DNA from 2 places in the Acidovorax radicis genome. Region 1 is predicted to be linked to the other one. Evidence: riboswitches for the same ligand, from Rfam matches in the RefSeq annotation. Region 1 holds a riboswitch; the other holds the start of a gene.
What was found. Region 1 has a riboswitch for S-adenosylhomocysteine ahead of metH (methionine synthase). Riboswitches for the same ligand answer to the same signal wherever they lie in the genome.

Region 1 (6,669 bases):
CAGCTGGTCCTCACCAATCTTGCCCACGTTGAAATACACGCTGTCCGGGTGGCCGATGTAGAAGCCGCTCACGCTGGCGGCGGGCATCATGGCCAGGCTTTCGGTGAGTTGCATGCCGATGTCTTCGCACTGCAGCACACGAAAGAGGTCGGTCTTGGCACTGTGGTCGGGGCAGGCGGGATAGCCGGGCGCTGGGCGGATGCCTTGGTATTTCTCGGCAATCATGTCGGCGCTGCCAAGATTTTCGTTGGCGGCGTAGCCCCACAGGTCCGTGCGCACGCGCTGGTGCAGGCACTCGGCAAAGGCCTCGGCCAGGCGGTCGGCGAGGCTCTTGAACAGGATGGCGGAGTAGTCGTCAAAGGCGTCGATAAAGGCCTTCTCGCGCTTTTCCACTCCCAGGCCACCGGTCACGGCGAACATGCCGGCATAGTCGGCAATGCCGCTGCTTTTGGGGGCCACAAAGTCGGCGAGGCACCGGCTGGGGCGCGTCACGCCGTCGATGACGTGTTTCTCGGCCTGCTGGCGCAGGCCATACCAGGTCATGGCGACCTCGGTGCGCGATTCGTCGGTGTAGAACTCGATGTCGTCATCGTTGACGGAATTGGCGGGGTACAGCGCCAACACACCCGACGCCGTGAGCCAGCGGCCTTCAATGATTTTTTTCAGCATGGCCTGGCCGTCGGCAAACACGCGCGTGGCCTCTTCGCCCACGATCTCGTCTTGGAGGATGGCGGGGTACGGGCCGGCCAGGTCCCAGGTCTGAAAGAAAGGGCCCCAGTCGATGTATTTGGCCAGCTCGGCCAGGTCGAAATTACTGAACACCCGGCGGCCCAGCGCGCGCGGCACAGTGGGCTGGTAATGGCTCCAGTCCACCGGGGTCTTGTTGGCGCGGATCTTGGTCAGGGGCCACAGCGGGGTCTGCTTTCTGTTGGCGTGCTGGGTGCGCACCTTGTCGTAGTCGGCGTTGACCTCTGCCACGTAGCTCTCGACGCCATCGCCCAGCAGGCTCTGCGCCACGCTCACGCTGCGCGAGGCGTCGGGCACATAGACCACGGGGCCTTCGTAGTGCGGGGCGATCTTGACGGCGGTGTGCACACGGCTGCAGGTGGCGCCGCCGATGAGCAGCGGGATTTTCTTGATGCGAAAGTGCTCGTCCTTCTGCATCTCGCCCGCCACGTACTGCATCTCTTCGAGGCTGGGGGTGATCAGGCCTGACAGGCCCACGATGTCGGCCCCTTCGACCTTGGCGCGTGCCAGGATCTCGTGGCAGGGCACCATCACGCCCATGTTCACCACTTCGAAGTTGTTGCACTGCAAGACCACGGTGACGATGTTCTTGCCAATGTCGTGCACGTCACCCTTGACGGTGGCGATGATGATCTTGCCCTTGCTGCGCACGTCGCGCCCGGCGGCTTCGTCCTGGCGTTTTTCTTCTTCGATGTAGGGAATGAGGTGGGCCACGGCAGACTTCATCACGCGGGCGCTTTTCACCACCTGGGGCAAAAACATCTTGCCGGCGCCAAACAGGTCGCCCACCACGTTCATGCCGTCCATGAGCGGGCCTTCAATGACGTGCAGCGGGCGGCCGCCCTTGGCCAGGATGGCGCGGTAAGCCTCTTCGGTGTCTTCGGTGATGAAGTCGGTGATGCCATGCACCAGCGCGTGCGACAGGCGCTCACCCACGGTCTTGGGGTGCTCGGGCGTTCCGCGCCATTCGAGCTTCTTGCTCTCGTCCTTGGCGCCGCTCTTGGCGGTTTCGGCGATCTCCACCAGGCGCTCACCCGCGTCGGGGCGGCGGTTGAGCACCACGTCTTCCACACGCTCACGCAGCACGGGCTCCAGGTCGTCGTACACGCCCACCATGCCCGCGTTGACGATGCCCATGTCCATGCCCGCCTGGATGGCGTGGTACAGGAACACCGTGTGGATGGCCTCGCGCACCGGGTCGTTGCCGCGGAAGCTGAACGACACATTCGACACGCCGCCCGACACCTTGGCCCCCGGCAGGTGCTGCTTGATCCAGCGCACAGCCTCGATGAAGTCGACCGCGTAGTTGTTGTGCTCTTCGATGCCGGTGGCCACGGCAAAGATGTTGGGGTCGAAGATGATGTCTTCGGGCGCAAAGCCCACTTCATCGACCAGGATGCGGTAGGCGCGCTCACAGATCTCGATCTTGCGCGCATAGGTGTCGGCCTGGCCTTGTTCGTCGAACGCCATCACCACGGCCGCCGCCCCATAGCGCTTGACGAGCTTGGCCTGGCGCTTGAACGCCTCGACGCCTTCTTTCATGCTGATGGAGTTGACGATGCCCTTGCCCTGGATGCAGCGCAGCCCGGCCTCGATCACCTCCCACTTGGAGCTGTCCACCATGATGGGCACACGCGCAATGTCGGGCTCGGACGCGATCAGCTGCAGAAAACGCACCATGGCCGCCTTGCTGTCGAGCATGGCCTCGTCCATGTTGATGTCGATGACCTGCGCGCCGTTCTCGACCTGCTGGCGCGCCACGGCCAGGGCCTCTTCGTACTGGCCGTTCAGGATCATGCGCGCAAACGCCTTGGAACCCGTGACGTTGGTGCGCTCGCCGATGTTGACGAACAGGCTGCCCTCGCCAATGGAGACGGGCTCCAGGCCGGACAGCTTCATGGGGGGGGGAGATACAGCGGACAAAACAGCAGACATAAGGCTCACCTGCGCAATCGGTTATTTGAAACAGGTGAGCGTCGTTCAATCGTGGCGGCCAAATCCTGCCCGAGCCTGACGGCACCGCCGAAGATGGTCGGCGGGCGTTGCAACGCTCCTCGGGGGGACGGCGGATTTTAAGGGAATGCAGAACCATGCCAGCGCCCCGCCTGCATAAGGCCCTGCGCGCGCCGTTGTTCGACGCTGCCCGGTTGCGCCGCAGTCGCTGCGGGTTCTCTTAGCCGTTTTCACCCACTCCGCTTTGATCGCCCAGCGCACGCAGTTTGCGATAGAGCGTGCGGGTGCTGATACCCAACGCCCGCGCCAGCTCCTGGCGTGTTGCGGCCGTGGTGCTCAGGGCCAAGCGCAGTGCCGCGTCTTCCACGCTGCGCAGCGTGGCATCGCGCCGTGCGTGGGATGCGTGAGGCCCGGCCGCGCCCTGGAATACCCCCACAAGCGCCTGTGCACCGCTGCCGTCGAAGGCATCGAAGGCGAGCGACCGTTCGATGGTGGGCGCGGTCACGATGGCGCCGTCTGTCAGCAGGGCGGCGCGCTCCAGCACGTTGCGCAGCTCGCGCACATTGCCCGGAAAGGGATGTTGCGCCAGGCGGCGCATGGCGGCGGGGGCCATGGCGAGCGCGCGGCCTGGTGCCACGCGCTCGAGCAGGGCGTGGGCCAGCAGGGCGATGTCTTCGGCCCGGTCACGCAATGCGGGCAGCAGGATAGGGAAGGTGCTGAGCCGGTAATACAGGTCTTCGCGAAACCGCCCCTCGGCCACCATGGCCTTGAGGTTGCGGTGGGTCGCGGCCACCACACGAATGTCCGCGCGGCGCAGCTCGGTCTGCCCCACGCGGCGGTAGGTGCCGCTTTCGAGCAGGCGCAGCAGCTTGACCTGCATGGTCATCGGGATGTCGCCCACTTCGTCCAGAAACAGGGTGCCGCCATGCGCGGCCTCCACCAGCCCGGCCCGCGCGGCGTGAGCGCCCGTGAAGGCGCCTTTCTCGTGGCCAAACAGCTCGCTCTCGAACAGGGTCTCGGGCAGGCTGGCGCAGTCCACAGCCACCAGCGCACGGGAGGCCCTGTGGCTCGCCTGGTGCACGGCCCGCGCCGCCAGCTCCTTGCCTGTGCCGGACTCGCCCAGCAGCAACACGCTGGCCTGCGATGGGCCCACGCGGGCGATGAGCTCCAGCACCGCCTGGAATGGCGGCGAACGCCCGATCATCCCCTGCGCGTCTGCCCTGCTCTGGGCGATAGGCAGGGGCTCCATCTTTTCCAGGAAATAGCTTGGTTGGCCGCGCGCGTCACGCAGCGGCACCAGCTCGATCTGCACATAGTCTTCGCCCCTCGGCGTGTGGTGCAGGTGCAGCACACGCTCGCGTTGCCCGCTCAACACGGAGCGGGCCAGCGGGCAGGTCTCGCCCGCCTGGTCGCAGGGCACCGGTGAGTGGTGCGACACCTCGTGGCAGGTGCGCCCAACCACCGGCGCCCCTTGTCCAAACTGGCGCCGGTAGGCTGCGTTGGCGGCCACGATGCGGTACTGGCGGTCGAACAGGATGTGGGGCTCGGGCAAGGCGTCGAGGTAGGCGGTGAGTTCGGGCAGCGCGGGGCTGCCGCTATCGGCGGGTAATGGGGCAGAGATCATGAAGACGGAGCCTGAGAGCAGCGCCCCAGGCAGGGACCGATGGCTGCGATGCGGGTGGCGGTAGTGCCCCCGTGGTGAGATGCCGGGTCGTGCATGTGCCATATCGTGACACCAATGGCATATGTTGTCACCCATCTGGCACCCATTTGGCCTGATGCCCGGCCACCAACCGCGGTTAAGTGCTTGTTTTCACAGGCTTTTTTTACTTGAGCGAGATGCCCGTGGGCTGGCACGGGTCTTGAGTTGCAGCAAGGCATGCACGACCTTTCGGCCATGCAACCCACTTTGCCCAGGAACCCGCCATGACCACCACTGCAATGCCCAGCCCCCATCTACCAGGCGCCCCTGACGCAAAAGACGTGCAGCGCACCCCCAACAAACCCCACGGCCCGCCCCACGCCGATATGGAACGCCGCAACCTCATCCAGGCGACGGCTGCGGCCGGTGGCGTCGCGGCGCTGGCGATGGCCGTGCCTTTTGTCTCCAGCCTGGCACCCAGCGAGCGCGCCCGCTCCTTGGGCGCGGCCATTGAGGTGGACATTGCAGACCTCGCCCCGGGTGAAACGCGCACGGTCGAATGGCGCGGAAAACCCGTCTGGATCGTGCGGCGCACGCCTCAGATGCTGCAAGCGCTGGAAGGGCATGACACGGAGCTTGCAGACCCCCGGTCTGCCAAAGACCAGCAACCAGCCTACGCGCGCAACGCGCAGCGCTCCATACAGCCGGATGTGTTTGTCGCCGTGGGCATCTGCACGCACCTGGGCTGCTCACCCACGCAAGTGCCACTGGGTTCGGCGCAACCGGGGCTTGGCGAGAGCTGGCCGGGTGGCTTCTTCTGCCCGTGCCATGGCTCCACGTTTGACAACGCCGGACGCGTGTACCGCAACAAACCAGCGCCTACCAACCTGGAGGTGCCGCCGCACCAGTTCATCACCGCCACCCAACTGCGGATCGGTGACGACAACAGCGCTTGACGAAGCGGGGGGCTCGCGGGCCGCGCCCCCGCCGCACCCCGGTGCCCCCTGCAACACATTGCACCTTCTCGCCCCCACACCCTGAAACGATGGCCCCAATGCCTGCCACCCTAAAGCCCCCCGCCCCTGCGCCCACCATCGACACAGCGGGCCCCGCAGCCGCCCCACCAGACGACTACATCGACCTGTACGCAGCCCACCAAAAGATCTATCCCCGCTCTGTGGATGGTGTGTTCGCGCGGCTGCGCTGGGCCATGGTGTTTCTCACGCAGATCGCTTTTTATGGGCTGCCATGGTTCGAATGGGGCCCACGGCAAATGGTGCTCTTCGACCTCGGTGCGCGGCGGTTTTACCTGTTTGGACTGGTGTTGTATCCCCAGGATTTCATCTACCTCACGGGCCTGCTCATCATCTCGGCGCTGTCGCTGTTTTTGTTTACCGCCGTGGCCGGGCGGCTGTGGTGTGGGTTTGCGTGCCCACAGACGGTGTACACGGAGATTTTCATGTGGCTGGAGCGCCGCTTCGAAGGCGACCGCAGCGCTCGCATGCGCCTCGACAAAAGCCCCTGGTCGCTGGACAAACTGTGGCGCAAGGCGGGCAAACAGGTGTCATGGCTGGCCGTTGCCGGCTGGACGGGGTTCACCTTCGTCGGTTACTTTGTGCCGATCCGGCTGCTGGGTGCCGAGCTGCTGGCGTTGCACGGCTCCTGGCAATTGTTCTGGGTGGGGTTCTATGGTTTTGCCACGTATGGCAATGCAGGCTACATGCGCGAGCAGGTGTGCAAATACATGTGCCCCTATGCACGTTTTCAGAGCGCCATGTTCGACAAGGACACCCTCATCGTGACCTACGACACCGAGCGCGGCGAACCGCGCGGCGCACGCAGCAAAAAAATGGATCCGAAGGCACTGGGCCTGGGCGACTGCATTGACTGCTCGTTGTGTGTGCAGGTATGCCCCACGGGCATCGACATCCGCAACGGCCTTCAATACGAATGTATCGGCTGTGGGCAGTGTGCGGACGCCTGCAACACCGTGATGGACAAGGTGGCCTACCCCCGTGGCCTGATTCGCTACACCACCCAGACCGGCATCGCGCAGCACCTGAACCCGTGGCAGATTCTGCGGCGCGTGTTTCGCCCCCGTGTGCTCGCCTACAGCGCCGTGCTGACTGCGCTGTGTATTGCCATGCTGGCCAGCCTGGTCACGCGCACGCCGCTGAAGGTAGACGTGGTGCGTGACCGCGCCGCCCTCTCACGCCTGGTGCCCGGCGGGCAGTTGGAAAACATCTACCGCCTGCAGATCATGAACGCCACCGAAAGCAGCGCGCGTTACCGCATCAGCGCACGGGGCCTGGACGGCCTGCACGTCG
Region 2 (6,669 bases), 960 kb from region 1:
GGTGGCGGCGCAGGTGGCGGGTCGATCAACATGGATTCCCCCGGCACCGTGAGGAGATTCGGCGCCAGGTCTTGCGGCTGTGCCGACAGGCCCTGGGCCCGTGCAACAGGCAACGCAGCCCCCAAGACACACGCCGCCACAACGCACCCCACCAAGCCTGGCCCAGAGACCAGGAAACCAAGCTGCGCAAACGTGACCCGTCTGCGCCCCGCCATCAGATCCCCAGCCGGCGACAGATTTCGAGAGTCGCCGCGCTTTGGTTCATGGTGTAGAAATGCAGTGCCGGGACGCCTGCACTGCGCAACTGGTCACACAGGTCCGTCACCACATCGAGGCCAAAGGCCTTGATGCTGGCCGTGTCGTCGCCGAACGCCTGCAAGCGCAAGCGAATCCAGCGCGGGATTTCAGCACCACTGGCGTCCGAGAAACGCATCAGCTGCGTCGAACTGCTGATCGGCATGATGCCTGGCACCACAGGCACGTCGACCCCCAGCCGCCGGGCATCCTCCACAAAGCGAAAATACGCATCGCTGTTGTAAAAATACTGGGTGATGGAGGAGTCCGCCCCCGCCAATACCTTGGTCGCATAGGCTTGCAGGTCCGCCTGCGGCGACCTGGCCTGGGGATGCACTTCAGGGTAGGCCGCGACTTCAATGTGGAAATCCCGCCCCGTCTCGGCACGAATGAAGGCTACCAAGTCGCTGGCATAGTGAAACTCGCCCCCCGCGCCATAGCCGCTGGGCAGGTCTCCGCGCAATGCCACCAGGCGCTTGACTCCCATGGCCTTCAGAGTGGCCAACTCCTCGCGCACGGACTGGCGTGTGGCACCAATGCACGAAAAGTGGGACGCGGCGCCCACGCCTTCTGCCAGGATCTCACGCACGGTGCCAAAGGTGCCTTCTTGGGTGGAACCACCGGCCCCATAGGTCACCGAGCAAAAATCGGGCTGCAGGGTGTAAAGCTGCTGGCGCACGCCACGCAACTTCTCCACGCCCTCGGGGGTTTTGGGCGGGAAGAACTCAAAACTTACCGGGAATCCGGTGCCTTGCGCGCTGGCTGCGTTCATGCGGCCCTCCTTGCGTATACAAAAAACTCGCGGTTTCCGTCACCGCCATCGATGGTGCTGGGCAGCCACGCCACCACCGCCAGCCCCTGCTCAGCGCAGGCCTCGCGGATGCGCGTTTCCACCACCCCATACAAGGCTTCATCCCGCACGATACCGCCTTTGCCCACCTGGCCCGGTTGCAATTCAAATTGCGGCTTGACCAGCATGAGCAATGCACTTTCGGGTTTCATCAACGGCACCAGGGCAGGCAAAACCAGCGTAAGGGAGATGAAGGACAAATCGCCGGTGACGAGGTCGAACGCGGGCGTGATGTCCACGGCTTCGCGGCCTTCCCTGCGACGGCGCACGGTGGGCAGTGCCCCCTCGGCGCGGGAATTCTCCCTGGCAACCCGTTCGGCCTTGAAGGCCTCCACGTCCTGCTCCTTGGCATCGTCGCTGTCGTCGTATTCCTCGTCCACCAGGCCGCCATTGCGCATCCAGCTATAGGGCGCGACCGGCTGGGTGTCGTTGTCATCGGGGTCTTGCTCCACACGCTCACACAGCGCTTCTTCGCACGCTTCCTGCAGCGACTCGGCCGTCATGGCGCGGGCGTTCAGGCCCTCCACGCCCACCACGCGCACGTCGCTGCGCAGGCGCTCGTGCAACTGGCCATGGCCTACATCCACACCAATGACCTGCGCTGCGCCCTGCTGAAGCAGGCAGTCGGTAAAGCCGCCCGTGCTCTGGCCCACGTCCAGGCAACGCCAACCGGCCACCGCCAGCCCCGTGGCCTTGAGAGCGCCCTCCAGCTTGAGCCCACCGCGCGAGAGGTACCGGGCTTCGGCGCTGTCGAGCAATTCGACCTCGGCGATGCCAGGAATGTCATCGCCGTTTTTTGTCACCTTCTGCCAAGGCAATCCCTGCGAGAGTCGCCACTGCACACCGGCTGCAATGAGCCGCTGTGCCTGGGACCGGGTGGCGGCATGGCCGCGCTCCACCAAAAACACGTCTGCGCGCATCGCGCCATCCTTTGGAGTCAAATTAGCCCCTAGCGCTTATTGGACAAGCGCTAGCAGCTATGTTTTTTGAAGCAAACATGCATGCAGGCTAACGCCTGCATGCGGCTCACCCGCCGATCAATAGCGGTAGGTTTCGGCCTTGTACGGCCCGTTCTTGCTCACACCAATATAGGCGGCCTGTGCATCCGTCAGCTCGGTCAGCATGGCGCCGACCTTCTTCAGGTGCAGGCGCGCCACCTTTTCGTCGAGCGACTTGGGCAGCACATAAACCTTGCCAGCCTGGTAGGCAGCAGGCTTGGTGAACAGCTCGATCTGCGCAATGGTCTGGTTGGCGAACGACGCGCTCATCACAAAGCTGGGGTGGCCCGTGCCACAACCCAGGTTCACCAGGCGGCCCTTGGCCAGCAAGATGATCTTCTTGCCATCGGGGAAGGTGATGTGGTCTACCTGCGGCTTGATCTCTTCCCACTCGTACTTTTCCATCGACGCTACGTCGATTTCGTTGTCGAAGTGGCCAATGTTGCAGACGATGGCCTGGTCCTTCATGGCGGCCATGTGCTCGTGGCGGATCACATCCTTGTTACCCGTGGTGGTGACGAAGATGTCCGCCTTGTCGGCGGCGTATTCCATCGTCACGACCTTGTAGCCTTCCATCGCTGCCTGCAGGGCGTTGATCGGGTCGATTTCGGTCACCCAGACTTGCGCGCTCAGTGCACGCAGCGCCTGGGCCGAGCCCTTGCCCACGTCGCCGTAACCCGCCACACAAGCGACCTTTCCAGCGATCATCACGTCGGTGGCGCGCTTGATGCCATCCACCAGAGACTCGCGGCAGCCATACAGGTTGTCGAACTTGCTCTTGGTGACCGAGTCGTTCACATTGATCGCGCGGAACAGCAATGTGCCCTTGGCCGACATTTCGTTCAGGCGGTGCACGCCCGTCGTCGTTTCTTCGGTCACGCCAATGATCTCGGCCGACTTGCGTGTGTACCAGGTGGCATCCACCGCCAGCTTGGCGCGAATGGCGGCGAAGAGGATGGTTTCTTCTTCACTGGTGGGCTTGTCCAGCACCGACAGGTCCTTCTCGGCCTTCTGTCCCAGATGCATCAGCATGGTGGCATCGCCGCCGTCGTCCAGGATCATGTTCGGGCCTTCGCCTTCAGCGCCCTTGGCACCGAACTCGAAAATACGGTGCGTGTAATCCCAGTAATCGGCCAGCGACTCACCCTTGACGGCGAACACCGGCGTGCCATTGGCAGCAATGGCAGCGGCGGCGTGGTCCTGGGTGCTGAAAATGTTGCATGACGCCCAGCGCACCTTGGCGCCGAGCGCTTGCAGCGTCTCGATCAGCACAGCGGTCTGGATGGTCATGTGCAGGCTGCCGGTGATACGGGCGCCCTTCAGGGGCTGGCTGGCAGCAAATTCTTCACGGATAGCCATCAGGCCCGGCATTTCGGTTTCGGCGATGCGGATTTCCTTGTGGCCCCAAGCGGCCAGGCCGATGTCGGTGATGCTGCAGTCGGTGTTGACCGGGGCGTTGACGCGTGCGTTCATGATGGTGTGCTCCAAAGCGTGTTTGAAAAACCACTGATCGGGGTGTGAAAAGCTCACCACACGAGAAGTGGATGAGCGTCGTTGCTGAATGACTCCGAGCCTCACGCCCCGCCTTTGCTGGGGGCGCTGCAACGCTCCTCGGATCGGCGCATTATAAAAGCACCGGCGCACCGCAGGCCATCGGCACGCACACTCACTCCCCATTCACACCATTTCCTGCGCGGTGCATCTGCGTGCCCACCCCCATTTGCCGCGTGCGAACCTTGCGCAGGCCCATGCTGCAACGGTTTAGCGCGGATCGCGGAGAACGGGGCGCGGGTGCCCGGTAAAATCCGCGCATCCGGGCGCCTGTGCGCCTACCGCGCCACCTGCCGCAGTGCACGCCCCGACCTTCTTCTGGAAATCCCCCTGTGTCTTACGCCTCCGAAACCCGGCGCCGCCGCACCTTTGCCATCATTTCCCACCCCGACGCCGGTAAAACGACGCTGACGGAAAAGCTGCTGCTGTTCTCGGGCGCGATCCAGATCGCCGGCGCCGTCAAGGGCCGCAAAGCAAGCCGCCACGCAACCTCCGACTGGATGGAGATCGAAAAGCAGCGCGGCATCTCAGTGGCCTCGTCGGTCATGCAGATGCTCTACCGCGACCATGTGATCAACCTGCTCGACACGCCCGGCCACAAGGACTTCTCGGAAGACACCTACCGCGTGCTCACGGCCGTGGACTCGGCCCTGATGGTGATCGACGCCGCCAACGGCGTGGAAGCGCAAACGCGCCGCCTGATCGAGGTCTGCCGCCAGCGCGATACCCCCATCATCACCTTCGTCAACAAAATGGACCGCGAGGTGCGCGACCCGCTCGACATCCTCGACGAGGTCGAGCGCGAACTCGGCATGCCCTGCTGCCCCATCACCTGGCCCGTAGGCCAGGGCAAGAGTTTTGGCGGCATCATCAATCTGCGCACGCAGACCATGACCGTGTTCACGCCGGGCAGCGATCGCGGCCCCAAAGACTTCGAAGTGGTGCCACTGACCGAGGCCGATCGACTGCGCAAGCGCTTTGGACCGTCGTTTGACGATGCACTCGAGAGCATGGAACTGGCCGTCGGGGCGTCTGCCGCCTGGAACCACGAAGACTTCCTGGCGGGCAAACTCACGCCCGTGTTTTTCGGCTCTGGCGTGAACAACTTCGGTGTCATGGAGGTGTTGGACGCCGTGGTGGACATGTCGCCCCCGCCCGGCCCGCGCATCAGCACGCTGCAAGTCAACAAGCAGCCGGTGGTCAAGACCATCCAGCCCGAGGACGAAGGCTTTGCCGGCGTGGTCTTCAAGGTGCAGGCCAACATGGACGCCAACCACCGCGACCGCATCGCATTTGTGCGCGTGGCCTCGGGCAAATACATGCCCGGCATGAAACTCAAGGTGCAACGCACCGGCAAAGAACTGCGTCCCACCTCGGTGGTGACTTTCATGAGCCAGCGCCGCGAAGCCGTCGAAGAAGCCTTTGCAGGCGACATCATCGGCTTCACCACCCACGGCGGCGTGCAGTTGGGAGACACCATTACCGACGGCGCCAACCTGCAGTTCACCGGCCTGCCCTTCTTCGCGCCCGAAATGTTCATGACCGTGGTGCTCAAGAACCCGTTGCGCACCAAGCAGCTACAGCAGGGCCTCGCCCAGCTGGGCGAGGAAGGCGCCATCCAGGTCTTCAAGCCCGACGCCGGCGGCAACATGCTGCTGGGCGCCGTGGGGCAACTGCAGTTTGAAGTGGTGCAACACCGCCTCAAGGCCGAATACGACGCCGACGTGCGCCTGGAAGGCTGTCAGTACACCGGTGCGCGCTGGATCACGGCCGATAACGCGGTCGACCTGCGCGCCTTCACCGACGCCTACCCCCTGCGCCTGGCGCACGATGCAGCGGACACGCTGGCGTATCTGTGCACCTCGCCGTATGACGTTCGGCTGGCACAGGAGCGGTTTCCGAAGATTCATTTTCATCCGCTGCGGGAGCATGCGGGGTTGGCGCTGCAGGCCAATGCTTGACCGTTCCCTACCATGAGCACAGCACAATCGTCCGCGCAAGCCCCACATACCGGAAACAATTTCGACGCCATCCGCATTTTTGCGGCTTGCATGGTGCTGATCAGTCATCAATACGCCCTGACTGGTCAGACGGAGCCCTCTTTTTTTGGCATCCATAGCGTTGGCGGACTCGCGGTCACCATCTTCTTTGTTATCAGCGGTTATTTGGTCGCCGCCAGTTGGCAACGGGACCCGAACATATGGCGATTTGCTTTGCGGCGCTTTCTACGTATCTGGCCCGCGTTGACGTTCTGCATCGTCACCACCGCCTACGTACTCGGTGCTTGGGTCACGGAATTGCCACTAACTGAATACCTGACGCACAGAGCCACAGCGAACTACCTGTATGGCGTTTGGATGAAGGTCCACTTCGTATTGCCGGGGGTTTTTGAGAACAATCCCTACCCACTCAGTGTGAACGGCTCACTTTGGACAATTCCCATTGAAGTACGCTGCTACGTATTCCTCGGGTTGGCGGGGTTGATCGGGCTGCTCAAATATCGCCTCGTTTTCCTTTCATGTGTTGCACTTCTCATATCCTGGTTCCTAATCCGCAGTAATGCAGATTTGATCGGCACCGTTAACTACGGGAAAGAACTCAGCGCATTTTTCCTCGCTGGCGCCGCATTGCAAGCGCTAGAGCCTTATTGGAGTCGAAGGCCTGCCCTTTGGGCTGCCGCCATCGGCGCCATCTTCGCTTTCACGTGGGCCATGGGTTGGCGTCATAGTGCATTGTTGGTCGGCCTGCCGCTTTTGATCATTTATGCAGCCACACGATCCACGCCTTTCCTTCGCCGCGCAGGACGCTGGGGAGATCCGTCCTATGGCATTTACCTGTTCGCCTTTCCGGTTCAGCAGGCTGTTATCCAACATATGTGGCCAGATTTCGGATTTGCGGGCACGCTTACCTTGGTACTGCTAGCCACCGTGGCGCTGGCCTATATGAGTTGGCACATGATCGAGAAGCAAGCGCTGA

Region 2: it holds a riboswitch for S-adenosylhomocysteine, as region 1 does, so the genes downstream of both, ahcY (adenosylhomocysteinase) here and metH (methionine synthase) in region 1, are expected to answer to the same signal.

The regions. Positions count from the first base shown of each region.
Region 1 covers NZ_CP075184.1:247,640-254,308, reverse strand. The annotation lists gene metH (methionine synthase) at 1-2,646, opposite strand, end outside; S-adenosyl-L-homocysteine riboswitch at 2,712-2,809, opposite strand; gene KI609_RS01085 (sigma-54 interaction domain-containing protein) at 2,921-4,324, opposite strand; gene petA (ubiquinol-cytochrome c reductase iron-sulfur subunit) at 4,729-5,298, shown strand; gene ccoG (cytochrome c oxidase accessory protein CcoG) at 5,397-6,669, shown strand, end outside.
Region 2 covers NZ_CP075184.1:4,286,915-4,293,583, forward strand. The annotation lists gene KI609_RS19605 (septal ring lytic transglycosylase RlpA family protein) at 1-113, opposite strand, end outside; gene metF (methylenetetrahydrofolate reductase [NAD(P)H]) at 215-1,066, opposite strand; gene KI609_RS19615 (TlyA family RNA methyltransferase) at 1,063-2,064, opposite strand; gene ahcY (adenosylhomocysteinase) at 2,182-3,615, opposite strand; S-adenosyl-L-homocysteine riboswitch at 3,682-3,761, opposite strand; gene KI609_RS19625 (peptide chain release factor 3) at 4,026-5,654, shown strand; gene KI609_RS19630 (acyltransferase family protein) at 5,667-6,669, shown strand, end outside.